Regions from separate parts of the Butyrivibrio hungatei genome, predicted to be linked through region 1. Evidence: predicted binding sites of a transcription regulator. Region 1 holds the regulator's gene; the other holds the start of a gene.
The links. Region 1 encodes Rex, which represses fermentation and respiration genes when NADH is low (regulators of the CRP and FNR family bind a similar motif). Its sites were predicted from a motif close to ATTGTTAANTANTTAACAAT; they were not measured.
Positions count from the first base shown of each region.

Region 2: a site for Rex is predicted at 6,798-6,817, ahead of gap (type I glyceraldehyde-3-phosphate dehydrogenase). Genes of this name have one in related genera too.

Region 1 covers NZ_CP017831.1:1,281,862-1,297,771, forward strand. Annotated here, with positions in the region: gene bhn_RS06145 (putative ABC transporter permease subunit) at 1-1,152, shown strand, start outside; gene nspC (carboxynorspermidine decarboxylase) at 1,213-2,376, shown strand; gene aguA (agmatine deiminase) at 2,408-3,646, shown strand; gene aguB (N-carbamoylputrescine amidase) at 3,665-4,564, shown strand; gene bhn_RS06165 (hypothetical protein) at 4,598-5,419, shown strand; gene bhn_RS06170 (MFS transporter) at 5,416-6,651, shown strand; gene hslO (Hsp33 family molecular chaperone HslO) at 6,706-7,593, opposite strand; gene bhn_RS06180 (methyl-accepting chemotaxis protein) at 7,782-9,503, shown strand; gene bhn_RS06185 (glycoside hydrolase family 2 TIM barrel-domain containing protein) at 9,637-12,375, shown strand; gene bhn_RS06190 (redox-sensing transcriptional repressor Rex) at 12,485-13,123, shown strand; gene bhn_RS06195 (hypothetical protein) at 13,140-13,802, shown strand; gene bhn_RS06200 (NAD(P)H-hydrate dehydratase) at 13,876-15,432, shown strand; gene alr (alanine racemase) at 15,436-15,910, shown strand, end outside.
Region 2 covers NZ_CP017831.1:2,125,323-2,141,232, reverse strand. Annotated here, with positions in the region: gene bhn_RS09895 (hypothetical protein) at 1-606, shown strand, start outside; gene bhn_RS09890 (response regulator) at 697-1,059, opposite strand; gene bhn_RS09885 (hypothetical protein) at 1,218-1,601, opposite strand; gene bhn_RS09880 (hypothetical protein) at 1,594-2,133, opposite strand; gene bhn_RS09875 (DUF4860 domain-containing protein) at 2,133-2,621, opposite strand; gene bhn_RS09870 (hypothetical protein) at 2,631-2,975, opposite strand; gene bhn_RS09865 (type II secretion system F family protein) at 2,985-4,037, opposite strand; gene bhn_RS09860 (transglutaminase-like domain-containing protein) at 4,056-5,042, opposite strand; gene bhn_RS09855 (GGDEF domain-containing protein) at 5,017-5,754, opposite strand; gene bhn_RS09850 (histidinol-phosphatase HisJ family protein) at 5,835-6,653, opposite strand; gene gap (type I glyceraldehyde-3-phosphate dehydrogenase) at 6,878-7,903, shown strand; gene bhn_RS09840 (phosphoglycerate kinase) at 8,068-9,306, shown strand; gene tpiA (triose-phosphate isomerase) at 9,410-10,156, shown strand; gene bhn_RS09830 (glycoside hydrolase family 2 TIM barrel-domain containing protein) at 10,392-12,722, shown strand; gene bhn_RS09825 (carbohydrate-binding protein) at 13,187-15,910, shown strand, end outside.

The DNA.
Region 1 (15,910 bases):
CTTGCTTTGTTTATTCCGATCATTCCGATGCTTATTGCTTCATTTATTGGATTTCTTATAGCCAAGGTCAGCTCTGGATTTGAGAAAAAGAATACTATCCAAACAGTTCTTACGCTTATCTTCGTTATGTTTTGCTTTTCACTTTCATACATAATCGAAGCAGTTGCCAAGAATAACTCTGGAGTGGATATTGCAGTAGCCTTTGATGAGTTCAATAAAAAGGTCGATGCATATTATTTTCCAGCAGCTCTTTTCTCAAAGGCGGTCACACTTGTTGGAGAGTGTAAGATAGCCGGCCTTTTATATGCAGTATTATTTGTGGCAGTATCAGTTCTTTTGCTGATGGCAGTATTTACCATAGTTGGTAAGAATTACAGGAAGATCAATTCTGCCCTTAAGAGTCATGTGGCTAGGAAAGATTACAAGCTCTCTGGTCAAAAGAAAAAGAGTGTTCTGAACACTCTTGCTTATAAAGAGTTTAGGAGATTCATGGGCTCAACTAATTACTGCGTTAACGTAGGAGTTGGCGTTGTAATGGCTTTGATTGCTGGAATAGCGGTTTTGATCGTTGGCTTTGACAAGGTGGTATATGTTGTCACTAAAGGAGCTCCAATACCTACTGACATCCTGCACCCAGCGATTCCTTTGTTTGTTTATTTCCTAGTGGGAATGCTCTCATCAGTAGCTAGTTCTCCATCTCTTGAAGGCAAGAACTACTGGATAGTGCAGAGCCTTCCACTTGAAAAGAAGACTATCTATCAGGGCAAGATGCTTTTTAACATGTACCTTACAGTTCCTGCTGTAGTCTTTGGAATTCTTTGCTTTTGCATTTCTGCTAAGGTACCTTTGATAAACACAGTTCTTTATTTGGTACTTGGACTTGTTCTATGTGCTTTTTCCACTACATTCGGATGTGTATGTGGTATCAAGTTTATGAGGCTTGATTGGGAAAATGAGATAGAGGTTATCAAGCAGGGAGCAGCAGTTTGTTCCTACATGTTTTCAAATATGCTATTCACCATGCTACTTATGGTACTTGTGGTATGGCTTGGAACTGTTACAAATGCCAACATAGTTACTATTTGCCTGATACTTGTTGAATGTATTCTTACAAGCGTGTGTTATACATTAGTTTTAAGGCTTGCTAAATGATTTGTGCTATACTATAGTGGATGATCTGCGGGTCATCCACTATTTATTTTTGAGGAAAATATGAAGATAGAAAATATAAATACACCTGCATATGTTATTGATGAAAAAAAGCTAAGAGAAAATCTAGAGGTCCTAAAGAGGGTTCAGGATGAATCTGGAGCCAGGATACTTCTTGCGCAGAAGGCTTTTTCTGCATATAAGACATATCCACTTGTGGCAAAATATCTTACAGGAGCAACAGCCTCCGGACTTTATGAGGCAAGGCTTGCTTATGAGGAACTTATGCCATGTGATGCAAATGGCAAGAAGCTTGAAAATCACGTATTTGAGCCAGCTTTTAAGGATGAAGAGTTTGAGGAGGTTGTGGGCATTGTAGATCACATTGTCTTTAATTCTTTAAATCAGCTTGAGCATCATAGAAAAGTGTGGGAAAAGAAAGTTGAAGAAGGTAGGTTATCTGTTGGACTTAGGATAAATCCTGAATATAGTACCCAGGATGGACATGAGATTTATGACCCTTGTGCACCGGGATCAAGGCTGGGTATCAGAAGAGTAGATATGCCTGATGTCCTTCCTGATGGCGTAGAGGGACTTCATTTCCATACTTTATGCGAGCAGGGATTTGAGCCGCTTAAAGAAACTTTTGAAAGAGTTGAAAAGGACTTTGCAAAGTTCTTTAAACAGATCAAGTGGATCAACCTTGGCGGTGGGCATCATATTACAAGAGAAGGCTATGATGTTGAGGGACTTATTGAACTTGTTAAGAGAATAAGAGATACCTACGGTGTGGAAGTATATCTTGAGCCTGGAGAAGCAATTGCTCTTGATGCCGGATATCTTGTGACTACTGTAATGGATATAGTTGAAACTGAGAAGTATCCTGTTCTCATACTAGATACATCAGCAGCCTGCCATATGCCAGATGTACTTGAGATGCCCTACAGACCACCTCTAAGAGACTCTGGGGAAGCTGGTGAAAAGACTTATACCTACAGATTATCGTCAAGAACCTGCCTCGCAGGTGATGTCATCGGAGACTTTAGCTTTGATGATAAAAAAGAAATTGGCGACAGGCTTGTATTTGAAGATATGGCTATTTACAGCATGGTAAAGAATAATACCTTCAATGGAATGGCACTTCCTGATATAGATATCATGCATGAGGATGGAAGCATAGAAGTACTAAAGACTTTTGGATATCAGGATTTTAAGTGTAGACTTTAACCTATATTAAGAATAAGACAAGGACATAGACATGAATAAAATTACTACTACACCGTCAAAAGACGGTTTTATGATGCCTGCTGAATTTTCAAAGCATTTTGGTACATTGATGATCTATCCAACAAGGCCGGGAAGCTGGGGGAAAGATAGAACTGACGCGCTAAAGAGCTTTTCTAAGATCTTTTTGGAAATCGTAAAAAGAGAACGACTCTTTTTGCTTGCAGATGAGGGGCATTACGAAGAGGCTGTTAAGGTCCTTTACGATGTGACCAAGGATTACTGTGAAGAACTCAAGGAAAATGGTGGCTACGAAAAAGAGTTCCAGCGTCTTTTTAAAGAATCGGATCTGCCAAAGGACGTAAGCGAAGATGATGTTCTTTTGGAAGACCTTTTAGATGACAGATGCGTTGTCCTTCCTATAGAATCAGATGATTCCTGGGCAAGGGATGTGGGACCAACATTTGTATGTGATAAAAAGCGTAGTCTCCGCGGTATCAACTGGAGTTTTAATGCCTGGGGCGGCGAAGTGGATGGACTTTATGCATCCTGGGATAAGGATGATAAGGTCGCAGAGAGATTTTGCAAAGCTCTGGATACAGATATGTATGATGCGGCGCCATTTGTATTAGAGGGCGGCTCAATTCACGTTGACGGCGAAGGAACCGCAATGGTTACTGAGAGTTGCCTTTTAAGTGCAGGCAGAAACCCATCAATGACCAAAGAGCAGATAGAACAGAAGCTTAAAGATTATCTTTGTGTGAAAAAAGTTTTGTGGCTTCCTCGTGGAATATATAACGATGAGACCAATGAACATGTGGATAACGTCTGCGCATTTACAGCGCCTGCAGAGGTGGTCCTTGCCTGGACAGATGATGAGAAGGACCCTCAGTATGAACTATCTAAGGCATGTCTTGATTATCTTGAAAAGGAAACTGATGCAAAAGGCAGAAAAATAAAGGTACATAAACTTCCTATTCCTGATCATCCAGTTCTCGTAAGTGATAAGGATCTTTCAAACTATGAGTTTGAAGAGGGAGAAGATATGAGAGAAGCTGGCGAGCGCCTTGCAGCTAGTTATGTGAACTATTACTATGTAAATGGCGCCGTGCTGGTTCCTCAATTTGGTGGAGAAAATTCAGATAGTGATAAAAGAGCTATTGAAATACTTAAGGAACTGTGTAAGGATAGAGAGGTTGTTGGAATTCCTGCTAGAGCTATTCTTTTAGGTGGTGGCAATATCCACTGCATTACGCAGCAGATTCCAGGATAATTTGTAAGAGGAAAATATATGGCAAATAAAATTAGAGTAGCCTGCATTCAGTATGCTTGCGGCAAAGTAGCTGCTAATGATAGCAAGCAGGTTCAAAACAGCATAAATAAGGCAGAAGAGCTTGTTAGAAAGGCAGCTTCCAATGGAGCCAAGATCATTCTTTTATCAGAGCTCTTTGAGAGAAAGTATTTCTGCCAGGAAAGACGCTATGATTACTATGATCTGGCACTTCCTATTTCTGAGAATCCTGCAGTACTTCACTTTCAGAAGGTGTGTAAAGAGCTTAAGGTTGTAATGCCAATAAGTGTATATGAGAAGGATGGAAACACCTTCTATAACTCTGTAGCTATGATAGACGCAGATGGCACAAACCTTGGAACCTATAGAAAGACCCATATTCCGGATGATCACTACTATCAGGAGAAATTTTATTTTACACCTGGTAATACAGGCTTTAAGGTGTTTGAAACTGAATATGGCAGAGTTGGTGTAGGCATCTGCTGGGATCAGTGGTTTCCAGAGACTGCAAGGTGCCTTGCTCTTAAGGGTGCAGATATTATTCTTTATCCAACTGCTATTGGTTCCGAGCCAATACTTGAAGTTGATTCTTCAGGACACTGGATGCGCACAATGCAGGGACATTCTGCGGCTAATATTATTCCAGTTGCTGCAGCTAACAGAATTGGAAGAGAAGATGTTGAGCCATCAGAGGAAAATGGCGGACAAAAGTCCAGCCTTACCTTCTATGGAAACAGCTTCCTTACTGATGAAACAGGAGATCTTCTTGCAAGAGCAAGCCGTGATCAGGAAGAAATCATCTATGCTGAGTACGACTTCGATGAGATCAGAAGAAACCGTTCTTCCTGGGGACTATTTAGAGATAGAAGACCAGAGTGCTATTCAGAAATTACTAAGTGATAATTTATTAGAAGGTAAAAAGGAATATCAGACATGAATATTGAGGCTTATTTTAATCCTGATTTTACACTTGTAAAAAAACTTATTTTCTTGCTTATGACATTTGCAGCCATTGGACTGTGCGTACTTATAATCTATGGCATTTCAGTAGCGATAGCTCAGAGATACAATGAGAAACATAGAGATGAGTATCTAAGAGAAGATTTTGATGTGAGAATCCATAAGCTCTTTGAGATGATCATTTCCGGAACTTCGGTAATGTCTTTTTCCTGCGCTTATGTCATCATTAATCATGTATATGCACTTTATGAAAAAGGCGTTATAGGTGGTCTAACAGAGGCTGAGGCGACTTTCATCCAGGCATGGGCTGATGGTAAGGATTTTATGCTGCTTCTCCTTATCTGTTTGTCCTGCGTCATCAACTCTATTCTTGATGCTATCATTATCCCTTTAAAGCTTCTTACAGGTGAAGAGAAGGCTACCATGAGAATGCTTGGAATGTTCTATGTGATCATTCTTCTTGTTTTCTTAAATGCAATAGGTGATGGCAGTCAGTATGGACCGGTAATGATGTATTATTTCGGCCTTATGATCGGTAGATTTGTATATTTTGACGCTTCATTCAAGGATTTTATTGAAAACATCAAGAGAGTATTCCTGAATCTTCCATATCTATTAACAAGCCTTGCACTAACGGCTGTTCTTGGAGGCCTTGGTTTTCAACTTGGATATTTCCTTGAGAGAAATTACTACATTGTAGGTATCTTTTATGCCCACCTGTTTATGCTTGTTTGCATAACACTCATTCATTATGGCAAGGCTATCATTGACCTTGCTACAAGGAAAAAGACATGAAAATTTTTACTCAATATAAAGGATTAAAGAAAGAAAACTATATTCTCTTTCTTGGGAGGATAGTTACAAATCTTGGAGCCATGATCTGGCCCATGATGACGCTTATCCTAAATAAAAAACTTGGTTTAAATGCCGCAGAAACGGCGACATTCATAATTGTTTCAGGAATAATGTTTTTACCTGCCAATCTGGTTGGCGGACATCTCGCAGATAAATACAATAAGAAGAGAGTTATAATATATTGTGACATCGTATCTATTATTTTGTTTGTAATAAGCGGACTGATGCCACTTTCTTTTTATTCTCTGTGTGTTTTGCTGGTGGGAGCTCTTTTTCAGACTTTGGAGGGACCTGCATATCAGGCACTTGTGGCTGCTATTACACCGGCGGAAAAAAGAGAAAAGGCTTTTTCACTATTGTATCTTGGATCCAACATTGGTCTTATAATGTCACCAACACTTGCTGGATTTTTGTTTAATGATTATTTGTGGCTTTGCTTTATAATAAGCGGTCTTGCCATATCTGTATCAACTGTTCTCATAGGTCTTTTTGTAAAAAATCCAGAGAGTGAAGATGAAGTCATAAGCTCAGATGGGGAAAAAGAAGAAAACAAAGAAGCTGATAAGCAGAATATATTAAAGATCATAAGAGCCAGTAAGAGTCTTATATTGTTTATCATAGCCTTTAGCTTTTATCAGGGCGCTTATTCACAATTTGGATATCTGATGCCCCTTGATATTTCAAAGGCTTATCCGGAAAATGGTTCTCTTATCTATGGCACAGTTAATAGTGTTAACTGCATAATAGTAGTTCTTTGTACGCCGCTTCTGACAATGCTTCTTGAGAAAATGCCACTTCCCAAAAAGTATGCCTTAGGTACGCTTCTTCAGACCATAAGCTTTGGAATGTTCTTATTATCCTTTGGCGTGATCGCCGGCTACTATGTTTCTATTACAATGTTCACTTTAGGTGAGATACTTACAACTGTAGTGATCGGCGCTTATTTATCAGAGAGAGTTCCGGAAAACTATAGAGGCAGAATCTACGGAGTTACAAGTTTTACCTCTGCATTTATGAGCGGAGTAGTTCAGTATGTCAGTGGAAGTCTATTTGACAATATCGGAACAGGGCCTGCCTGGATATTCTCTATAGTGATGACAATGATAGCAGTTGTGGCTTCATTTGTCCTGGTAAAAACAGATAGAAAAGAATTTAGTGATCTTTATACCTGAAAATAAAGTAAAAGCGTTTTGTAGAATAAACTACAAAACGCTTTTTCCAAATAATTATTTAGCCTTTTCTTTGATGGCTTTAAGTTCATCAATTGAAAAAGTATATGCTTTATTACAGAAGTGACAGCAAACTTCGATTTCTTTTCCATCATCTATCATTTCCTGAATATCTTTTTTACCGATCAGCATAAGAGCTCTTTCTACGCGGTCCTTGTCACAGTTACAGTAGAAGTTAAGATCGGTCTTTTCAGTAAACTCAATATCAAAGCCGTCTAAAACGATGTTCAAAAGCTCTTCTGGAGTCTTGCCAGCCTTTAGGATATCTGTAACAGAAGAGAACTTCTGAAGATTGAACTCAAGGTGAGTAATGGTCTGTTCATCAGCAAAAGGAAGAAGCTGAATGATAAATCCGCCAGCAGCTATAACTGAGAGATTTTCTCTTTCAACTAAAACTCCAAGACCTACTGATGAAGGTGTCTGCTCGGATTTGGTAAAGTAGTATGTAAGATCCTCAGCAACTTCGCCTGAGTATAAAGGAACCTGACCAACATATGGTTCTTTCATGCCCATATCACGGATAACAGTAAGAGTACCTTCGCCGATACCACCGCCAACATTAAGGTGTCCCTGAGCATTTGGCTCCATGATAACGTAAGGATTAACAGCATATCCCTTAACATTGCCGTGTCTGTCTGCTGTTGCAAGAACTCCCTTTAAAGGACCATCACCGTCCATTTTGACTGTGATAAGGTCATCGTCATTGTCCATCATTGTTCCCATCATAACTGTACCTGTCATGAGTCTTCCAAGTGCAGCTGCCGCAATAGGAGATAAGTTGTGGGCTTTTCTAGCATATTCTGAAAGGTCTCTGGTTGTTGCTGCAAAGGCTCTTATCTGAGCATTTCCAGCAGTTGCACGGACCATATAATCTTTATAAGACATATTCAAACCTCTTTTCTATAATCATGAATCATTGAACCTAGTTATGATAAATGATTTTTATTTTAGTGTAAACCTGTGCAGAGAAAAAATTATTTTGGAAATAACTATAATATATTATTTTATTTTTCCGATATAAATATAAGAATTATTTTATAAATTTTACGCTATGAGGAGGCGGGATTTTTATCATGGATGAAAAAGTAAGGAATGGGAAAGTTGTTGTCAAGCTGGTTATTGCGGCAGTTGCAGCTGTAATAGGTATATCAGTTGTGCTCACTGTCATAAGTGGTATCAGGACTAAGGATGTTTACAATGACATGCTTCAGGAGGAACTAAAGATAGCGGTTAAGCAGCTTGAGAGCGAGATGAACCAGATATGGGATGGCGAATGGAGTTATGCAGATGGGGTTGTCTACAAAGGAGAGCAGGACGTAACCTCAGATTATGAAACAATAATGGATGACATGAAGAAAGAGACTGGCGTTGAGTATTCTGTTATTTATGGAAAAGAGAGGGTTATCACAACTCTCAAAACTTCTTCTGGAAATAAGGCAACTGGAGTTAATATTCCTGATAAGATTTATGACACTGTTGTAAAGAACAAACAGGATTATTATTCTAAGACTGTTCCTGCAGGGGTTTCAACAAGCTATTATTGTTACTATGCACCACTTAAGAATGATGACGGAACAGTTATTGGTATGGTGTTTGCAGCAAGAGAGAGTAAAAAGGTTGATGCTTCCATCGGTGACATCATAGCTCAGATGGCTATTACTTCTATCATTCTTGCAATTCTTCTTTCGCTTGTCGGTATACTGTGCACTAACAAGGTTTCAGTCAAGATGAAAGAAATAGCAAATGAACTTGGAAATCTTTCAAAGGGTGAACTTGCTCTTAACATAGATGAGACTTCACTTAAGAGAAATGACGAGATTGGTCTTTTGGCTGATGGAGCAAGGACACTTAGTCAGAAGCTTGGGGATGTCATAAGACAGACAACAGAGATGTCAAATGAGCTTAAGACATCAGGCTCAGAGCTTTCAACATCTGCTAATCAGGCTTCAAATGCATCAACTCAGGTTAGCCAGGCTGTAGATGATATTGCTAAGGGCGCTGTTACACAGGCTGAGAGCATAGAGACAGCAGCAGGCAATACTCAGACTATTGGAAAAGATATTGATGAAGTAGCTCAGAACGTAGAGCAGCTCAATGAATATGCAGGCGAGATGAGAACAACCTGTGAAGCAGCTATGGGATCACTTATTAAGCTTATTGATCAGAGCAACGAAGTAAAAGATTCTGTAAGTGATATCGGCAATACTATTCAGTCAACAAATAAGTCAGCAAGACAGATTTCAGAGTTCTCTGAAGCAATTACAGAGATTGCATCTCAGACAAACCTCCTTTCACTTAATGCTTCTATTGAGGCGGCAAGAGCTGGTGAAGCAGGAAGAGGCTTTGCAGTAGTTGCATCTGAGATTGGTAAGCTTGCTGTACAGAGTAGTAATTCTGCAGAAGAGATCAAGAAGATCGTAGAACAGCTTGTTGCTGATTCTGAGGCATCTGTAGAAGTCCTTGAGAGACTTAACAGCAGCTTTGATATGCAGTCAGAACATCTTGATGATACCAAATCTAATATGCAGAGCATGGCAGAAAACGTAAATAATGTTACAAACAGCACAGGTAACATTTCACAGCACGTTGAAAAGCTCAATACTGCAAAGGATGAGCTTGTTGAGATCATCGCTGATCTTTCAGCTATTTCAGAAGAGAACGCTGCTTCAACTGAGGAAACAAATGCTTCTATGCAGGAGCTTAATGCTACATTCTCACTTATTACTGAGTCTGCAGCTAAACTTCAGGACCTTGCAGGAGAGATGACAGACGTTATCAGCTATTTCAAGATCTGATAAAGAGCAAGATAATAACAGTTTTGGGCAATAATAGAGATATTCTTGATTGTCCGTAATATCGTATAATTAAGTCTGGATGGTATTTTACCGTCCAGGCTTATTTTATTGCATATTTTGGCGGGGTAACTACATGAAGGTTGATATTTCAGGTGAATACAAGGTTTATTTAGATTCAGATCATGAAAAAGAGTTTGTGGCAAAGCTTCCAGGATCTCTTGATGAAAATAAGATCGGCTTAGTGGATAATATTCTGATAACTGAGCAGGGTAAAAGTCAGAAGAAGGCTGAAGGACCGATAGCTACCAGACTTACTCGTAAGTTTTCATATTATGGAAAGGCTTATTATAAGCGTGAGCTAAGTGATGCTTTATCTGGCTTTGAAAAAGAACTAAGTAAGCGCTTGTTTATTAAGGTTGAGCGCTCCAGAAATCTTTTTTTAAAGGTTGATGACAGGGAGGTTAAGGCTCTTAGAGGAAGCCTTTCTACTCATTATTTATTTGAAGTTACCGGGCTTTTGAAGAAAGACTCTACTATAGAGTTTATCTGTGATAACGACTATGAGAATATGCCAAGAGCAGGAATAATCTACTCATCTACGGCTACTGATGAAACTCAGACTAACTGGAATGGCCTTTTAGGTCAGATGAGCCTTTTTTCAAAGGAATGTGCTTTTGTTGAAAGGCTTAGCATTTATCCTAAGGCTGGAAGTGCAGAGATAGAGGCAGTTGTTAATAGTGATAGAGCCTTTAATGGAAAAATCACTCTTAACTCTGAGGCCTTTGAAGATGAGGTACTTATAGAGCTTGATCTTGCAGAAAAAGGCTCTTTTACCGTAAAAACTACAGTGGCACTTAAGAAAGATGTAAGAAGGTGGGATGAGTACGAAGGAAATCTCTATAGCTGCAAATGGAGCCTGTTTGATAACAATGGAACAGAGCTTGATGAAAGTACAGAGACTTTCGGAATACGTGACTTTAGCTACGACAATGAAGGTCGCCTTACTATAAATGGCAGGAGATTCTTTTTAAGAGGAGAGGCTAACTGCGCTGAGTTTCCAGAAACTGGCCATGCTCCAATGGATGTAGAGAGCTGGCTTAAAGTTATGGAAAAGTATAAATCCTATGGCATCAACTGCGTAAGATTCCACTCCCATTGCCCTGTGGAAGCTGCTTTTGTGGCTGCAGATAAGCTTGGTATCATGGTTCAGCCTGAACTTTCACATTGGAATCCTAATGACGCTTTTGTTGAGAAATACAGCAGGGAATATTATGAAAAAGAGCTAAAAGAGATCATTAAAGAATACGCAAATCATCCATCCTTTGTGATGCTTACTCTTGGAAATGAACTTGGCTCTGATATAGCTGGCACGAGGGTTATGATCGAGCTGGTAAAAATGGCAAAGGACATTGATGATACCAGACTTTTTGCCTGGGGGTCAAATGTTTTTTACGGAGAAAAGGGCTATAACAAAGATAGTGATTTCTATACATCCATGGGCTATTACAAGGATATGTTAAGAGCTACATCTCCCGGAATGATAGGCTTTTTAAATAACGAGTATCCATCAGCTTCTCAAGATTTTAGTAAGGTGACAGCCCAGATCAGAAATGAGTATAAAAAGCCAATATTTGGCTTTGAAGTAGGTCAGTACGAGGTTTTACCTGATTTTAATGAGCTTGAAGATTTTAAAGGGGTTACAGATCCTGTAAATCTAAAGCTTGTAAAGGAACATGCTGATAAGGTCGGAATCCTTAGGGATTGGGACAAATATGTAGAGGCTACGGGCGAGCTTTCAAGACTTTGCTATAGGGAAGAAGTTGAGTCTGTTCTTAGAACTCCAGATATGTCAGGCTTATCACTTCTTGGAATTCAGGACTTCCCTGGGCAGGGCACAGCCCTTGTTGGCATGATGAATTCTCATCTTGAACCCAAAAAGTATGACTTTGCCAAGGCAGAGAAGTTCAGGGCATTCTATAGAGAGGCGTTGCCGCTAGTTCTTTTGCCAAAGTACACCTACACAGATGATGAGAGTGTTACAGCTCTAGTAAAGATCGCAAACTATGGCAAGAAGGCACTTGAAGGTACCTTTAAGGTAAAACTTGTGGATGCTGCTGATGATAAGGTGCTCGAAGAATATAAGATAAGCGAAAATGCATGCTGCAAAGTGGGAGAGCTTACTGAGATTGGAAAGATCGATTTTTCTTTATCCGGATCATTATCAGATAAAAAAGCCAGGGAGCTTTTGATCATCGCATATTTAGAGAACACAGATATTGAAAACACTTATCCTATCTGGGTTTATCAAAAAGAGTTCCTAAAAGACATTCAGAGCCCTGAAAATGTTTATGAGACCAGAGCTTTTGATGACAAGGCAATAGAAGTTCTTGAAAATGGCGGGATAGTGTACCTTTCACCGGATTCTACCGCAGATGCCATTCCTTCATCCATTAAGTGCCAGTTTTCACCGGATTTTTGGTGTGCTGACATGTTCAAGGAGCAGGAAGGCAGCATGGGACAGCTGATAAACAAGGAACATCCGATATTTAAGGACTTCCCGACAAATAATTATAGTCAGTGGCAGTGGTGGCCTATGGCAAGCCAAAGAGCATTTATTATGCCGGAATATATCACTTCCATCATAACTGAGATGGATTCATATATGTATTTAAGGCCTATGAGTATGCTTTTTGAAGCAAAATGCTTAAAGGGCAAGGTACTTGCTTCCTCTATGGGATTACATAATTTGCTGGAACATCCAGAGGCAAGGGCACTGCTTATGAATATATACAGATATATTTCATCAGACGAGTTTGAACCAGAGCAAGAAATAGACATTTCTTTTATCCAGAAAATAATGCTTAAAAATTGATAAAATCAAGCGCTGCTTCAATTGACATGCCCTATAGCTGTGATTATAATTGTATTGTTGAATAATTAACAAACATTTTTTAAATATATAACTTTTCAAGGAGCGGGGTATGGCAGATAAAGAAATTTCTCAGGCAGTCATTGGCAGACTTCCTAGATATTTTAGATACTTGGGAGATCTCAAGGAAAAAGGAGTTGAAAGGATCTCTTCTCAAGAACTTAGCGACATCATGAAGGTAACTGCTTCTCAGATAAGACAGGATTTTAATAACTTTGGTGGTTTTGGTCAGCAGGGTTATGGCTATAATGTTAATTATCTGTACGATGAGATCAGTAAGATCCTTGGTATAGACAAGCAGCATAGTCTTGTTATTATTGGTACTGGTCATCTTGGTAAGGCAATTGCAGGATATACCAATTTTACCAGAAGAGGATTTGTATTTAAGGGCGCGTTCGACTGTAATCCAGAACTCTACGGCACAATGATCAGAGATGTAGAGGTTCGTCCTATTGAGGAGATGGAAGATTTTGTTAAAAAGAACAAGATTGAGATTGCAGTTCTTACTATTCCTAAGGAGCAGGCAGTTCCTATGGCCCACAAGCTTGTAGAATGCGGCATTAAGGCAATATGGAACTTTGCTCATGTTGATCTGGATGTTCCTAACAATATTCAGGTAGAAAATGTACATTTATCTGACAGTTTGATGAAACTATCGTATAATATAAACAGATACGAAAATAACGATTAAACGGTGAGAGATAATAATGGCAAAGAATGATGAAGTCTACTCCAGAGCCCTGGAGGGTAAGAGCATTCCTATTTTGACATTGGACAATAAGTGGCACCAGCTTTTTACTCAGACTGAGATGACACCAGAGATTGAGCAGCTGGCTGATGAGCTTAATGCACTTGTTGAGCGCGATGGCAAGATCAGGACGGAGACCAAGAACATCAAGAAGATCAAGAAAAAGCTTCTTGGTGAGATAATGCCTCTTAGGGACCAGGCCAATAAATCTGGGGGCTCTGCTTCTATTGAGAAGGAAATTCAGGATAGAACAAGGCTCATTAATGAGTGCAATGATAAGCTTGCATCCCATGAGGATGAGCTTTTAGATCTTTCAAAAGAAATCTATGATCTAGATTATCAGCTTATGGTGGAGACCATGAAGGTTTGTTATGAGACACTTCATGACAATACTGATTACATAAAGACTATGGATGAGTGGGTCTCTCAGGTCAGAGTCGAGCTAAAAAAGAACGTTATCAAACTTCAGGAAGCCGAGATGGAGAATTATAATCTCTATTCCTATATGCATCAGATCTTTGGACCTGAAGTTATCGAAATCTTTGACATGAAATATGATCCTGATAGAAGACACCCTATTCGTAGACCACTTGCAGGAAATGAATCAGATTACGTGGAATGAGTTCATTAGAATTAAAAAGAGTTGCTTTGCAACTCTTTTTTCATAGGAACCTTAACCAGGTAAGGGGGACAGTATGAAATATGCGGTAAGTAGCAGAGAAATGAAGATCTATGACAGGAATACCTCGGATGTGTTTGGAATTCCCAGTCAGGTCCTTATGGAAAGAGCTTCATTAAAGGTAGCTGATGTAATTGATGAAAGGATAAAGGCAAGGGATTGCAAGAGAAAGTACAGAGCTCTAGTAATGGCTGGCGTTGGGAATAACGGCGGCGATGGAGCAGTTATTGCCAGATTATTAAAGCAAAGAGGCTATCTTGTGAGTCTTTGCGTGATCGGCGACCTTACTAAGTGCAGCGATCTTTTACTTTCTCAGCTCAAGATCTGTGAAAAATACGGTATAGATACTGCCACTTTTTCCAATATAAGAGACAACAAAAGCATTTTTGAATGGGATATCATAGTAGATGCATTATTTGGTATTGGTTTATCCCGCATTGTAACCGGAAGCTTTTCAGATGCTATCGATTATATCTCAAGATGCAAGGAAGAAAAGAAAGATGATCTTCTTGTTGTATCTGTAGACATGCCTTCAGGAATAAATGCTGATAATGGAGAAATACTGGGCACAGCAGTAAGAGCTGATGTTACAGTTACCTTCAACCAGATTAAGCTTGGACAGATACTTTATCCAGGCTGTGAATATGTTGGCGAGCTTGTAGTAGAGGATGCTGGTATCACACAGGAGAGCTTTTGCGGAAGACCTCCAAGGGCGTTTTTCTATGATGAAACTCCGGAAATGCTCCTTCCGGCAAGGAGAAAGGATTCCAATAAGGGAACAAATGGCAAAGTCCTTATAATCGCTGGATCTGATGTTATAAGCGGAGCATGTAGCCTTGCAACTCTTGGCTGCATCAAAGCGGGTGCCGGAATGGTCAAGGTGTTTACGAGAAGTAGCAATGCCAATATCATTAAGACAACTATTCCAGAGGCGCTGATTGATACCTATGATGAGCTCTCTGAGATAAAAGATAAGCTCATGATTGATTTTAAGTGGGCTGACGCTGTAGTTTTGGGACCAGGCATTGGCACTGATGACGTGGCATTTGAACTTGTTAATATCACTTTAGATGCATGCGATAAGCATCTGGTACTTGATGCAGATGCTCTTAATCTCATAGCCAAAAGAGATGACCTTAGGATAAAGGTTTCAAACTATGCTGTATCAGGAAGAAAGCTTATTCTGACACCTCATCTTGCGGAGTTTGCGCGTCTTTTCAAAAAGACAACAAAAGAATGTAAGGATGCCATACTGGAATATCCTAAGACTCTGGCAGATGAGCTTCATTGTACTGTTATCTGCAAGGACGCAAGGAGCGTTGTAAGTGACAGCAATGAGAAAAAGATATATATTAATGTGAGCGGCAATGATGGAATGGCAACAGCTGGTTCTGGTGACGTTCTGGCAGGGCTCCTTGGGGCAGTGTGCTGCAGCATGGATACAGGCTTTGAAACAGCTTGCATTGGTGCATATATTCATGGACTTTCTGGTGACAGTGCTGCCAGGAAACATGGCAAATACGCTATGGTTGCTTCTGATATAGCAACCGAGCTTGAAGATATTTTGAGGTAAATGATGTTAGAAGAATATTCAAGAGTTTATGCAAAGGTAGACATAGAGGCCATCAAATATAATCTCATGTCTATGAAAAAGAACATTCCTGATCACACCAAGATCATGGCTGTAGTCAAGACAGATGCTTATGGTCATGGAGCAATCAGGATCGCGCAGGAACTTGAAGAAGTAGATTATATCTGGGGCTACGCAGTTGCTACTGCGGAAGAGGCATTTGAACTTAGAGATAATGCAGTTAAAAAGCCAATACTTATACTTGGCTACACATTTCCATATGCCTATGAGAGGATGCTCATAGAGGGCATCAGACCAACAGTATTTAGAAAAGATATGTTAAACGAGCTAAATGACTGTGCAGGCAAGCTTATTGCAAGAGGAGAGCTCAGCTCTAAGGCACCTGTTCATATTGCTGTGGATACTGGAATGTCCAGAATAGGCATCACACCTGACGATGCAGGTGCTGAGTTTGTAAGAG
Region 2 (15,910 bases), 840 kb from region 1:
TTACTTGTTTATATGTTAGTTGCAGCTACTGTATTGCTTCTTAGAATTATCAATTTGTTTGTGCCTGTTAATCTTACTTTGTTATTTGCGTTTTTGGCAGTAGTTAGAGCTATATTTGCAAAGAAAAGTGCTGATTATGTTAATGACAAATATGTGGGAATAAAGGAAAACTCAGAACTGATCGTGTCAAGAATTGATGCAGAAGAATACCTGCCTAAGGCACACAGAGCTTTTAGATATCTGGCTTGGCTTTGCACGGCTGATGCTGTGTCATCAGTGATTTGTGCTTTTGCTAATCCAGACGCGGTATTGCAGGTGAGCTTTGGAGTTATGGTTTTGCAACAGGCTTTGGATATTATTGGAATGACTATGATAGCAATGTTTGTGAATGAAAATGAATCTTTTTATTTCAGGGTAGGAATCATTTGGATTCTCTTGATATTATTACAGGCCGTTTATTCAGTGGTAACAGTTGTGATAGCTTTCCAAGGTAACGTTAAGAAAACTACTGCAAGCGTAATGATGCTTTACTTGATCATGATACTGTATTTCTTATATAGATATACAATCGTTAAAAACTTTGAAGAAAATGGAAGCAATAGATGATAAATCCGCAGTAAGCTAATACACGAAAAATACCCCGTTTCCAATAGGAAACGGGGTTTGTAATCTCATTAAAGCTCTGCGAAGAGAAGATTAGCCGATAGCTTTCTTAACAGCTTCGAGAACACGATCAGCCTGGAATGGCTTAACGATGAAATCCTTTGCGCCAGCCTGAATAGACTCAATAACCATGGCCTGCTGACCCATAGCAGAACACATGATGCAAACAGCGTTAGGATCTGCTGCTTTGATTCCTTTCAGTGCGCCGATACCATCAAGCTCAGGCATTGTGATATCAAGAGTTACAAGGTCGGGTTTCAACTCATTATATTTCTCGATTGCAACTTTGCCGTTCTCTGCTTCGCCTGCAATTTCATAGCCATTCTTTGAAAGAATGTCCTTAAGCATCATGCGCATGAAAGCGGCGTCATCAGTAATGAGTATTCTTTTTCCCATATTGAACCTCCAATAAGTATTTTAGTTGCTAAGAAAATGAAGTTTTCTTTGTTTTCAAAATTATATATATAGTTCAGTACATAATCTATTGTACCACAACATTTATGCTGTGGGCGTTAAAACGTTATGCAAATCATAAAAATTTGATAAAGTTTTGATTACTTTTGTTGAACAGGAAGTGAGTAATCGTACTCGAAGTCCCCGTCGTTGACAATTTGCCACTGAGTAATAATATAATCTGCGTCTTTTTTTATTAACGTAATATTAAGTGATTGATTGTCGCTAATTGGTATATTTTTCTTTATTATACCATGTTCTTCTTCATTGTCATAGCCTGAATAAACAGAGGCAACAAAAGCATTGCCCTCATGACAGGCATTGTAGTATATTTTTTGTCTTTCTGCAAGATTATTACTCAAATTGTAATCAGCCTTAGAATTGACCAGAGTAAGGGTTGCAAATGATATGAGGCTGAGAACGGCAAATATCAGCATGATAGAGGCACTACCAACATGAGCGCCGGTGCTTCTTTTCTTACTCATTTGCTGCCTCCTTTCTAAGATATACATCCACTTTGTTATCGATGATGATGATATCTGGATCATCAGGTATTTCTGAGAACACTTCTTCAGTGTTTCTGATATCTATTACTGCAATATGCCCTGTCATGGCATTTCCTGAGATCTTTCCTTTGTACTCAGAAACATCGGCGTAGACAAGTCTTGCGCTGTTTTTTTGAGTGGTCAAAAGAACTTCATATGAAGCTTTTGTAACATCATCAGATACAATTTCCCAGTTCTTGTCAAAGAACAGCATGAGAGTGTTGTGAGAAACAAATGCGGTAGGATAGAGCTCTGCGATCTTTTTGATGTCTCCATTTTGTCCGTAAAAGGCCTCGGACATGTTCTGAGACCAGGTCACTGCGTTGTTCAGGTTAACGGTCTTTTCAGCCAGGATATGAGCAGAAAAGAAGAGCCTTACACATACTGCAGATGCAAGGGAAAAGAAGAATATCGCTATGATGAGCTCCATGAGAAATAAGCTCGTTTTCGAATTAGTCTGCTTGTTTAACATTAAATGCCTTCACTTTTTCTGGCGATGAACATCGATTCATCCTCGCCGTCTTTTAGGATCAGATCTACAGATAAAAGAGAATCTGACACGTAATCCACATTAAATGAGGTTATCTCAAGGATTTTTTGACCTGATTGTGGATAAATATCTTTAAGATCTGCTCTTGCGTACAATTCCATCAGATATCCGTCGTAGCTGTAGATATAGGTGTTATAGAGAGCACCATCTATCTCATCTTGCAACACTAACGCGTGTTGATCAAAGATGTCTTCCACATAGATCCTTCCCTGATCATCAGCCTGTCTTACCTTTTCTGTTACATAGGCACAGGCGATACGACGAGAGTAGTTATCTGACATGGCAGATACATTCTTTTTATAAATATTGGCTCCTATAGTGATGACAGCAAGAGCTGACAGCACAAACAGGAACATGAGACACAGGATAAATACTGCGTCTATCACATGACTTTTTTTGCTAAGCTTCATACTATCCTCTTATTTGGAAATCTGGATCACTGTTACATCCGGATACAGATTGGATGCTATAGGCTGGTAATCCACAAAAAATGTAGTCTTGTCATAAGTAAGACCGTAATGATCTTCCAGATACTGAAGATCAGGAGGGTACTGGCCTTCAATGGAATAGCACTGGACAATATCCCTTGAAAGGGCATTTTCCAGTGACTCTTTTTGCTTTTCTATGGTGCTTCTGCCAGAGGCATCAACTGCCAGATAAAAAAGCACGGCGATAGCTATAAAGATCACAACTGAAAAGATTCTGTAGACCTGATCTGAAATGCCAAGTATTCTATTTTCTTTTGACTCGAATCTGTTAGTCATAGCTTTTCCTTATCCGATAGTTGACATTATGCCCATGAGAGGCAGGATAACCGATAATAGGATCATACCAACGATTATGGACATGATGATTACAAGAGTTGGCTCAAGAACTGATATCAGAGAAAAAATCTTACGTTCTGTCTCATGTTCAAATCTTTCAGCAATCTGTTTCATTGCTTTATCCATAGAACCTGATTTAAAGCCTACAGTTACCATCTGTGAATAGAAGGAAGTGAAGATCTTTGATTTTTCAAGAGCTTCTGGAAAACTGTCTCCATCTAAAAGTAGAGTAGAACAGGTCTCGATTTTCTTTTTCATAGCATCGGTTTCAACAAGTCTTTTTACCAGTGATAAGCTCTCGTAAGTATCCATGCCGCTTGAAAGAGTAAGGACCATGCCACTTGCAAAACGTTCACTTTCAAGCTCTTCCAAGAGTTTTTTTGTTGGGCGGAATTTTTCCATAAGCCTGCCAAAGGCTTTTTTACCACCTGTTGTGTATGAATAATAGAAGAATAGAAGGGCTAGAAGAACCAAAATGCCCACGAATACGATGGAGTACTTGTTCAGGATATTGCCGGCATTTAAAAGAGACTGTGAAAAACCGCTCATGTTGGTGCCAAGCTGAGCAAATACCTGTTCAAATATGGGAAGTACCTTGATAACAAGTACCAGAATGACGATGAGCATCATGAATACCATGATAAGAGGGTAGCTTACGGCGTTCTTGATGTTGGCCTGTATGCTGTCTTCTCGCTCATAGTAGTCGGCAAGAGAATCCATGACTACGTCGATGTTTCCGGACTCTTCGCCTATAGTCACCATGTGAATGACATAATCAGGGAATACGCCGCTCATGTTGAGAGCAACATGGAATTTTTCACCGCTTGTGAGAACCTGACTGATAGAAGAGAGTATTTTGCGGGCTGCAGGGTCATTTTGCTCTTCCATAAGGATGTCTATGCCATCACTTGGAGTTATTCCTGCTTTCATCAAAAGAGCCATCTGTCTGCAAAAACTTGCAATCTCATAGTTGTTTAGTTTTTTTGCAATTTCTTTCTTCATATCGTCCCTCTAAGAAAATTAATAGATATATTTTACGGAGTAATTTGAGCCGTCGCCAATGAAGGAACGAAGCTCTTTTTCTCCTGTATTGGATGCAAAAGTTGGATCCATAAGTGACCATTTGGCACCATCAAATTCTATCATACCATTGACCCAGCCAATGTCCTTGATATAAGTACTGATCCACGCGTGATACGCGGTTCCTGCATAACCGACCTCCATTCTGGTAGGAATCTGCTGGCTTCTTAGCATACTGCTCATAAGTACAGCGTAATCAAGGCAGATGCCTTTTTTGGTGGATAGAACTTCATCTATGTCAGGAATATAGCCACTTTGAACTGTTTCAGCTTCTTCGTAGTCATAGTTGATATTTTCAATGAGGTAATTGTATATCGAAGACACCACCTCAAGATCGTTGTTACAGCTGTAGCTTAGTTCAGCACCTTTAGCGATGGCCTGATCATCTTTACTAAAATCAACATACTGATTTGGGTAAAGGAACGGAAGGTTGGCATCTCTTAATGTAACATCTAGGGGCTTTGTAAACACCATGGAATACTGTGTGCCACTTATGTTTTCAAAAACATTTATGATATATTCGCCGTCACCTGACTGAAGCGGAAAAACTTCGTCTTTTGGCTCCGATGTCGAAAGATTATAGGTATAGGTGGTTTCATTTGGACCTGTGATCTGGAGCTTAACCTTAGGGCTGGATCCGATATATCTTACCATTACATAACCTTCAGCTGAATTGGATGCGTCAAGTACTGCAAATTCGTTTTCATAAATGACAGTTCCTGAAGCCTCTGGAACAAGACATACTGGCGTATTGTCTCTTGTTCCTTTGACATGCTCTGCTTCTTCTGATGGAAGAGTGCTTGCAGTGGAAGATGACCTTGGAGTTTCAGCTTCTTCGGAACATCCCGCTAGTATGGAAGATATGATAAGGCTTCCAATGACAGGTATTAAGATTTTTTTATTAAGAAAGAATCTGTGGAATTTCATGTATTCTCCTGTAGCCAAGAGATATGACGTCTGTGATCTTGTCCATGTGCTCAAGACTATTAAGGACTTTTGAATAGGAGACTTCTATAGGAGCTCCTACATTTAGTTCATTGTAACCATGGATTCTCTTGGTCAGATCCATAAGAAACATATCTATCTTAGTATTGTCGCAGTCTTCCAAAAGAACTATGAACTCATTTCCGCCATTTCGGCCGATATAACCATATTCGTTACCGACATCTTCTAGTATGCTGCTAAATTCAGCTATCAGATTATTGCCTTCTTTGTGACTACTGCCAGAATTTATATCTTTTAAATTATTGAGCTGCATTAGAATAAAACCTAGGTTTGGAAGCTTGTCTGATTCAGAATATTCCTGGATCAGAAGGTCACAGCTATATCTGTTTGGAAGCCCTGTGAGCTTGTCCAAAAATGCCAGGGTTGAGAGCCTTTTTTCTATTGATGCAGTTCTTTTGAGAATATAGATATCAAGAAAAATGCTGGCGATGACAATAAGAATGCGAAGTCCTACGACTGTAAAGTAAGGCGCCATGAATTCACGGTTAGCGTTATAGGTCTCTATGTTTTTAAAGAAAAAAAATGCCAAAACAAAATTCAGAAAAAGTATAAGGAATAAAGTTAATATTTTGTAAGTGAAGATGGCTTTATATATATGAGCTCTTTTCTTTTTATCATAGAATTCAGACTTCATCAGATATCCTCCAATACATATATATCAATATTCTACTATAATTTTTATTTTGTATAAAGTTTGACCAAATAAAAATGGTATCAGAGTTTGTGAGCAATAGGCTTTCTTTTATCGAAAGTGTAATACTCAGTGAATCCGCAGGCCTTTGCAATCTCTACTGCTTCTTCGAATTTGACGCCAACCTTTTCTGGATTGTGAGCATCTGCGCCAAAAGTAATGATGCGGCCGCCCAGCTCATGGTAGCGCTTAAGTGCATCAGGACATGGGTTGGTGCTGAAGCTATCTCCGTAGCTAAGGGCTTTGGAATTAAAATCTAGGCCTTTATCATGTTCGATAAGATAAAGGAGTATTTCGTCGATCTGTTCTTTGAACCTTTGATAACTGTATGTGGTGTCGCCTTCTGGAACATATCTTGCCAGATAATCAAGGTGACCAAGAACATCAAAATCATTGAAGAGCTTTATATTTTCTAATGTGAGTTCAAAATATCTTTTGAAATTATTTTCTACAGAGTCAGTATCCCAGAAACCGCCGTAAAATGGATCTCTTTTGTCTATCAGGTGAACAGAGGCTATTACAAAATCAAAGTCTCCATCTTTGACAAAATCCAAGTTCTTTTGGGCAATATGTGGCTGCATTCCAACTTCAACTCCAAAGTTTATCTTTATCTGACCCTTATATTTTTCTTTATATAAAAGGTATTCATCGTGATAAGCTTTGTAATCAAGGTCGAAGGTTCCAAGTGGAAGATCTTCGAATTCTGGGTAATCGTAGTCGAGATGCTCTGTGAAACATATTTCTTTTAATCCTCTTTGAATTGAGCTTTCTATCATATCTTTCATAGGAGCATCAGAGTCTCCTGAATTGTGTGTGTGCATGTGATAATCTGCTGGTAACATAGTCTAAGCCTTTCTTTATAAAGCAGTCAGCAAGTAACATTTAATATTATAGCTTTTTTATTTATATTAATGAACTTGGATAGTTAAAAAGATTTTTCACAATCTTACTTGATTTATGCTGTAAAGTTTATTAGAATTGTAAGTGCTGATAAAAAATTATCAATTTGAAATGATAAGTAACAGCAACAAAAAATATATATAATTCATTTTAGGAGGAACTTAAAATGGCAGTAAAAGTAGCAATCAATGGTTTTGGCCGTATTGGTCGTCTTGCATTCAGACAGATGTTTGAGCACGAGGGAACAGAGATCGTAGCAATCAACGATCTTACAGATCCTAAGATGCTTGCTCACCTTCTTAAGTATGATTCATCACAGGGCAAGTACAAGTACGCTGATAAGGTTTCATTCAGCGATCACTCAATCACAGTAAATGGTAAAGAGATCGAGATCTACAAGGAGGCTGATGCTAATAACCTTCCTTGGGGTAAGATCGGTGTAGACGTAGTTCTTGAGTGTACAGGTTTCTACACATCAAAGGATAAGGCTCAGGCACACATCAACGCTGGTGCAAAGAAGGTTGTTATTTCTGCTCCTGCAGGAAATGATCTTCCTACTATCGTATATAACGTTAACCACGAGACACTTACAGCAGATGATAACATCATCTCAGCTGCATCTTGCACAACAAACTGCCTTGCACCTATGGCAAAGGCTCTTAACGACTACGCTCCAATCCAGTCTGGTATCATGGCAACAATCCATGCTTACACAGGTGATCAGATGATCCTTGACGGACCACAGAGAAAGGGTGACCTTAGAAGAGCACGTGCAGGCGCTGTTAACATCGTTCCTAACTCAACAGGTGCTGCAAAGGCTATCGGTCTTGTAATCCCAGAACTTAACGGCAAGCTCATCGGAGCTGCTCAGAGAGTTCCTGTACCTACAGGTTCAACAACACTTCTCTTCGCAGTTGTTAAGTCAGCTACAGAAGTAACAAAGGATTCTATCAACGCAGCTATGAAGAAGGCTTCAGATCCTGAGACATTCGGTTACAACGAGGATGAGATCGTATCTTCAGATATCGTTGGAATGACATATGGTTCACTCTTCGATGCTACACAGACAATGGTTACAAAGATCGGTGATGACCTTTACGAAGTTCAGGTTGTTTCATGGTATGACAACGAGAACTCATACACATCACAGATGGTTCGTACAATCAAGTACTTTGAGAAGTTCGTTAAGTGAGAATCCGCTGAGGTTCTTTCGAAGCGATGATTCGAACTTAGTTCTGTCGAGCATCGTAAGATGCGAGAGCAGAACTACCTTGTGAATCCAACTTAAAGAGATCTTATTTAAGAGGTCCGGTCCAAGTGGGCCGGACCTTTTTTAAACAGATAAGGAGAAAAATTATGTCATTAAACAAAAAATCAGTAGATGATATTAACGTAAAGGGCCGTCGTGTTCTTGTTCGTTGTGATTTCAACGTACCTCTTAAGAATGGTGAGATCACAGACGAGACTAGAATCGTTGCAGCTCTTCCTACAATCAATAAGCTTATCAAAGATGGTGGAAAGGTTATCCTTTGCTCACACCTTGGTAAGGTAAAGAATGGCCCTAACGAGGGCGAGTCACTTGCTCCAGTAGCAAAGAGACTTTCAGAGAAACTTGGCAAGGAAGTTAAGTTCGTAGCTGACTACAATGTAACTGGTGCTGATGCTACAGCTGCTGTTGCAGCTATGAATGAGGGAGATGTAGTTCTTCTTCAGAATACACGTTTCAGAGGCAAGGAAGAGACTAAGCCTGAAGAGGCTGGTGAGGCTTTTGCAAAAGAGCTTGCTGATCTTGCTGATGATTATGTATGCGACGCTTTTGGTTCAGCTCACAGAGCACACGCTTCTGTAGCTGGTGTTACAAAGTTCATCACAGAAAAGGGCGGAAGCAATGTAGTTGGTTACCTTATGCAGAAGGAAATCGACTTCCTTGGAAACGCAGTTGAGAATCCAGTAAGACCTTTCGTAGCTATTCTTGGTGGTGCTAAGGTTGCTGATAAGCTCAACGTTATCAATACTCTTCTTGAGAAGTGCGATACTCTTATCATCGGTGGTGGTATGGCTTACACATTCCTTAAGGCTAAGGGATATGAAGTTGGTAAGTCACTTCTTGATGAGACAAAGGTTGATTATTGTAAGGAAATGATGGAGAAGGCTGACAAGCTCGGCAAGAAGCTTCTTCTTCCTGTTGATGCTGTATGCATCGATGAGTTCCCTAACCCTATCGACAATCCTTCAATCAACACAACAGTTGTTGATGCTGATAAGATTCCTGCTGACAAAGAGGGTGCTGATATCGGACCTAAGACAATCGCTCTTTACTCAGAGGCAGTTAAGTCTGCTAAGACAGTAGTATGGAACGGACCTATGGGCGTATTCGAGAACCCAGTTCTTGCAACAGGTACAAAGGAAGTTGCTAAGGCACTTTCAGAGACATCTGCTACAACAATCATCGGTGGTGGTGATAGTGCTGCAGCTGTTAACCAGCTTGGCTATGCTGACAAGATGAGCCACATCTCAACAGGTGGTGGAGCATCTCTTGAGTTCCTTGAGGGCAAGAAGCTTCCTGGCGTTTATGCAGCTGACAATAAAGACTGAACACTTTGCGAGGTTTTATCGAGCTTAGTGTGAAACTTGTTCTGTCGAGTGCCATCGGCACGAGAGCAGAACCTCATTATTACAATTTGGAGGAACTTTATATATGTCTAGAAGACGTATTATTGCGGGCAACTGGAAAATGAACAAGACTCCTAGCGAGGCAGTTGCATTATGCGCAGAGCTTAAAGATTTAGTAAAGAATGATGCTGTAGACGTAGTTTACTGCGTACCAGCAATCGATATCGTACCTGTAGTAGAGGCTGTTAAGGGCACAAACGTACATGTTGGTGCTGAGAACTTCTACATCGTAGACAATGGTGCATTCACAGGTGAGATTTCAGCTCCTATGCTCAAGGATGCTGGAGTAGAGTATGTTATCATTGGACATTCTGAGAGAAGAGATATCTTCGGCGAGAACGATATCCTTATCAACCAGAAGGTTAAGAAGGCATTCGCTTCAGGTCTTACACCAATCCTTTGCTGTGGTGAGTCACTTGCACTTCGTAAGGCTGACACATACAAGGAGTGGATCGAGAGACAGATCACTTGGGATCTTGATGGCGTAACAGCAGATCAGGTTAAGAAGCTTGTTATCGCTTACGAGCCAATCTGGGCTATCGGAACAGGTGAGACAGCTACAGCTGATCAGGCTGAGGAAGTTTGCGGACTTATCCGTGCACTTATCGCTAAGCTTTATGATCAGGCAACAGCTGATGAAGTTCGTATCCAGTACGGCGGATCAATGAACGCTGGTAACGCTGCTGAGCTTCTTTCAAAGCCAAACATCGATGGTGGACTTATTGGTGGTGCAAGCCTTAAGCCTGACTTTGGTAAGATTGTTAATGCATAATATTTTCGAATATTGATATTTTTTGACCCGGGAAGTTTTAAGTTCAATCCTAAAACTTTCCGGGTTTTTTATGTTCATGATCTGAAACATTGGATGTTATCCTGAATTTCCTATCACATATGAAAATAAAGTTGAAAATGCAAGAAAAAGTGAAGAAAGTAAAAGGAATTGAATTGGGCATTTTGCTAGAATCAAAATGAGTTATCAGCTATTTTAAAAGACTAGGAGAGAAGGCATGCAGGAACTTAAGAGTTTTAATGATGGTTGGAAGTTTCATTTTGGGGATATAGAAACTATCAGAAATAGATGGGGATGGGCTAAATCAGGATCTTTTAACCAGGGACCTGAGAGTAAAGCATATGATGATTCAGACTGGAAGAATGTTACACTTCCTCACGACTTTGTGTTTGAAACAAAGGTCTATGATTATTCTGAAAAAGAATTTGGAAAAGATAATACGATACCTGCTATGGAGGATGTAAATAATGCCCATACTACAGCGGGATCTTTTGATAAAAATGTTGGATGGTATAGAAAGCATTTCTTTATCCCTGAGGAATATGAGGGAAAGAAGATATACCTTATCTTTGATGGCATCTATAGAGATTCCTGGATATATTTAAATGAATTTTTTGTTGAGCATGAGCCAAGCGGTTATTCAAGGATTATTCTTGATATCACGGATATTGCGGCCTATGGAGAAGAAAATATTCTCTCTATCAAGTGCGACGCAAGGCAGGCGGAAGGCTGGTTTTATGAAGGGGGCGGAATCTACAGAAATGCCTACCTTAAAGTAGTAGAAGAAAAGCATATCGAGGATGCCTTTATTCATGGAACTCCGGTGGAAAATAACGGAGTACACATGAATTTTTCCTGCAGATTATGTAACCTTGAGGGATATGATCAGAAATATCTTAATCTTGAGATTTGCGAAAAGAGAACTGGTAAGGTTGTTAAGAAGATCGATTATGATCTTGAGGAAATAATATCAGAACCAATAGATAAGTATGAAGAGACTGATGAAAAGCTGATCTTTGAGCTTGGAGATGGTGACTTGAGATTAGTAACGTCTTTTGAATTTGAAGAAGATGAAGTGAAAATGTGGTCGCTTGATGATACTAATCTATATGAGCTTATCATTACTCTTATTGACGGAGACGAGATCTGCAATGTTGATAAGAAGACCTTTGGTATCAGGAATATTGAATTTGATAATAATAAAGGATTTCTTTTAAATGGTGAGCAGGTCAAGATAAAGGGAGTTTGCTGTCATCAGAATCATGGCGGACTTGGAAGTGCTGTTCCAAAAGAGGTTATGCGTTATCGAATTAAGAAACTTAAAGAAATGGGAGCCAATGGTTATAGAGGAGCACATTATCCTTTGGCAGAGGATTTTCTTTCTATATGCGATGAAGAGGGAATGGTTGTAATGCTTGAGACAAGAGTTTTATCAAGCGCATCAAAAGACCTCTCGGAGCTTGAAAGAATGGTGAAGATAGCCCGTAATCACCCAAGCGTTATCATGTATTCTATCGGAAACGAAGAAGCCCAGACCCAGACAACAAGTCAGGGAGCAAGGATTGCCAGGACAATGAAGAAATTCATAAAACATCTTGATCCATATACACCTGTTACCATGGCTCTTTTGATGCTGGACATGAAGACTAATACTCAGATAGAGGATTATAAGCTGCTTGAAGGAATATTTAAAGAACTTGATGTGGCAGGTTTTAATTATCACAGTGACCTCTATGAGAAATTTCATAGGGAATATCCGGATATACCATTTATATGTACAGAGCAGGGCACATTTAAGTCAACAAGAGGTTGTTATAAAACTGATGCTCAAAAGTGTCATCTTGCTATCAACGAGAAAAGAGACTGGTACATGTTTGGGGCAGAAAGGTGGCGCCATTGCAAACCTGAATGGATAAGTGGACTCTTTATATGGACAGGATTTGATTATTATGGAGAACCTACTCCATTTGCATGGCCAGCTATTAGTAGTCAGTTCGGAGCTATGGATCTTTGTGGAAATCCAAAGGACTTTTATTATTTCTATAAGTCATGGTGGAGTAAAGATGAAGTGATCCATGCTTATCCTGATATGAATGGGGAGACCGGAGTTCCTACTGACTATTATGTTTTTTCCAATGCGGAAGAAGTTGAGCTTATCCTAAATGGAAAGAGCTACGGAAAAAAAGCTATGAAAGATGGAGATTATCTTATTTGGGAAAATATCCTTTCTGAGCATGGTAAGATGGAAGTGGTTGGCTATAGGAATGGAAAAGAGGTATCTAGAGAGGTTAATGAAACGGCGGATAAAAAGTCTGCAAGGCTTGAAGTAACAGAGGATTACAGAGAAGGAAATATTGTGATTCGTAAGATAGCTCTTTTAGATAAAAATAGAAATCTAGTGCCAAATGCAGATGTTAGATTCGATATTCCTAAGGAATGGGGAGAATTTCTTGGAGCGTCGAATGGTGATCCTTCTGATCATACGCCTGGCAAAGCGGGATATGTTAATACCTTCCATGGATTAGCTCAGGTGATAACAAGAAAATAAAAAATGAATTAAGCCCTTGAATTGTCAGACAATTCAAGGGCTTTTGTTATGAGAATACCATAATATGTTACATTGGATGTTACAAAAAGGAAATTAATTAAAAATATATAAGTTCAAAATAATGTTATAAATTAGTTTTGAAGATGATAAAATTAATGATATAAAGTATTCCACAATATTCGCAAAACTAAAAGAGCGCATGAACACTGAGGATTTAGGATATGACCGTAAATGAAAATGGGATGCTTAAAATGTTAAGTAAAAGTTTACAAATATATTCAGAAAAAATTGGTTAAAATACAGAATATCACCAAATTTTCTGATAATAGCACTTTTTGATAAATATGGAGCATTTTTTGAGAAGTACGTTTTGGGAGGTAATGCTAGTATGTACTTGCTTGAGTAATCTTAAACGTTTAAGTATCAGAAAAGAAACTAAACACTAAATTCACAAGGAGGTTTGTATGAAAAGAAGATTAGCTGCTTTGTTAAGCGGAGTTCTGCTTTCTAGTGCTGCCATCATTGGGTTTGATTCAACAGCTGTAACTACTTTTGCAGCTCCAAAGAAGAATCCTTACGGAATTGCACAGGCTGAAATAAACTTTGGAATGTCCGGAGTAGAAGCTAAAACAGAAGGAGACGTGCAGTATCTTTCAAGCTTCGAGCAGGATGATTATATTTTAATTAAAGATGTTGATTTTTCAAAGGGAGTAGATAAGTTCTATATTAACGGAAGAACAGGTGGAGCAGCCCTTGTTGATGTACGAATTGATTCAGTTGACGGTGAGTCACTTGGTCTTGTTAGATTAGGAAACACAAAGGGAGCTTTCAAGGAGTTTAATTCAGGAAATATTAAGGAAGTTTCAGGAAAACATGACCTTTACTTTGTTGGTAAGCTTGGTAACATTGATTTTGATTATTGGAGAGCAACTCCTTTAGAGTCAACAGAGACTCCTGAACAGCCAGAACAGCCTGAACAGCCAGCTTCATATAATCCATATGAGACATTACAGGCTGAGAATGGTATTCTAACAAATGCTGAGACAGCTAAGGAAGGTGATACAACATATGTTGCAGGCATCGCTCCTGGCAAGGTCGTTCAGTTCAATAATGTTGAATTTGATGGTGTAGATAAAATCACAGTAACATATAGATCAAATGGACCAGCTGCTCTAGAAATCAGAGATGGTAAATTAAATGGTCCAGCTGTTGCAACTGTTATGCTTAATGGTACAGATGGACAGTTTGTAACAAAGGAATTTACAGTTAAGAATGAAGTTAAAGGTACTAAGAACCTTTACATCTTCTCTAAGAAGGGTACATTCGATCTTGATTCCTTTAGCTTTAGCAAGAAACAGGGAGAGCAGCCAGAACAGCCAACACAGCCAGAACTTCCTTCATCATATAATCCATATGAGACAGTACAGGCTGAGAACGGAGCTGTTGCAAACGCAGAAGCTAAGACAGAAGGCGATGTAACATACGTTGCAGGTATCAAGAAGGGAAGCTCAATAACATACAAGAACGTTGAGTTCGATGGTGTTGATACATTCACACTTACATACAAAGCAAATGGCATGTCAGTTGTAGAAGTTAAGGAGAATGGCGTAGCTGGTAAGGTTATCGCATCCTTCAAACTTGCAGATACAAAGGGTCAGTTTGTAACTAAGGACTTCAAGGTAAAAGAGAGCGTTTCTGGTGCAAAGACAATCGTATTCTTTGGTGAGAAGGGCGAAGTAGATATCGATTCCTGGAAGGCAAACAAAGCTTCAGAACAGCCAGAACAGCCAACACAGCCAGAAACACCTGCTTCATACAATCCATATGAGACAGTAGAGGCTGAGACAGGTACACTTGCAAATGTAGAAGCTAAGACAGAAGGCGATGTAACATACGTTGCAGGTATCAAGAAGGGAAGTTCAATAACATATAAGAACGTTGAGTTCGATGGTGTTGATACATTCACACTTACATACAAAGCAAATGGTATGTCAGTTGTAGAAGTTAAGGAGAATGGCGTAGCTGGTAAGGTTATCGCATCCTTCAAACTTGCAGATACAAAGGGTCAGTTTGTAACTAAGGACTTCAAGGTAAAAGAGAGCGTTTCTGGTGCAAAGACAATCGTATTCTTTGGCGAGAAGGGCGAAGTAGATATCGATTCCTGGAAGGCAAACAAGGCTTCAGAGCAGCCAGAACAGCCAACACAGCCAGAAACACCTGCTTCATATAATCCATATGAGACAGTAGAGGCTGAGACAGGTACACTTGCAAATGTAGAAGCTAAGACAGAAGGCAATGTAATATACGTTGCAGGTATCAAGAAGGGCAACCTTGTTGGATTCAAGAATGTTCAGTTCGATGGTGTTGATACAATCACAGTAACATACAGAACTAATGGTCCTGCATGGCTTGATGTTAAGGAAGGTGGAGTAGCTGGTAAGACACTTACAACACTTAGACTTTCAAACACAAATGGTCAGTTCGTAACAAAAGATTTCAAGGTAACTACTGAGATCACAGGTGCTAAGGATATCACATTCCAGGCTCAGGTTGGTGAGGTAGATCTTGATTCTTGGAAGGCTAACAAGGCTACAACTCCAGAACAGCCAGATCAGCCAGAACAGCCAGATCAGCCAACACAGCCAGAAATTCCTTCATCATATAATCCATATGATGCAGTAGAGGCTGAGACAGGTGCACTTTCAAATGTAGAAACTAAGACAGAAGGCGATGTAACATATGTTGCAAGCATCAAGAATGGTAGCTCAATAACATACAAGAACGTTGAGTTTGATGGTGCAGATAAATTTGCTATCACATACAGATCAAATGCTGCAGGATGGCTTGAGGTTAAAGAAGGTGGAGTAGACGGTAATACTGTTGCAACACTTAGACTTACAGGCACAAACGGACAGTTTGTAACTAAGGAGTTCACTGTAGCTGACCTTAAGGGCGCTAAGGATATCACTATCACAGGTAAAGTTGGTGAAGTTGATCTTGATTCTTGGAAGGTAACTAAGCCAGATCAGCCAGACCAGCCAGACCAGCCAGAACAGCCGGATCAGCCAGACCAGCCGGATCAGCCAGACCAGCCAGATCAGCCAGATCAGCCAGATCAGCCATCTCCTTCAGATGCTCATTTTGATTATCAGATCAACAGCTGGGGAACAGGTTATGTTGTAAACTTT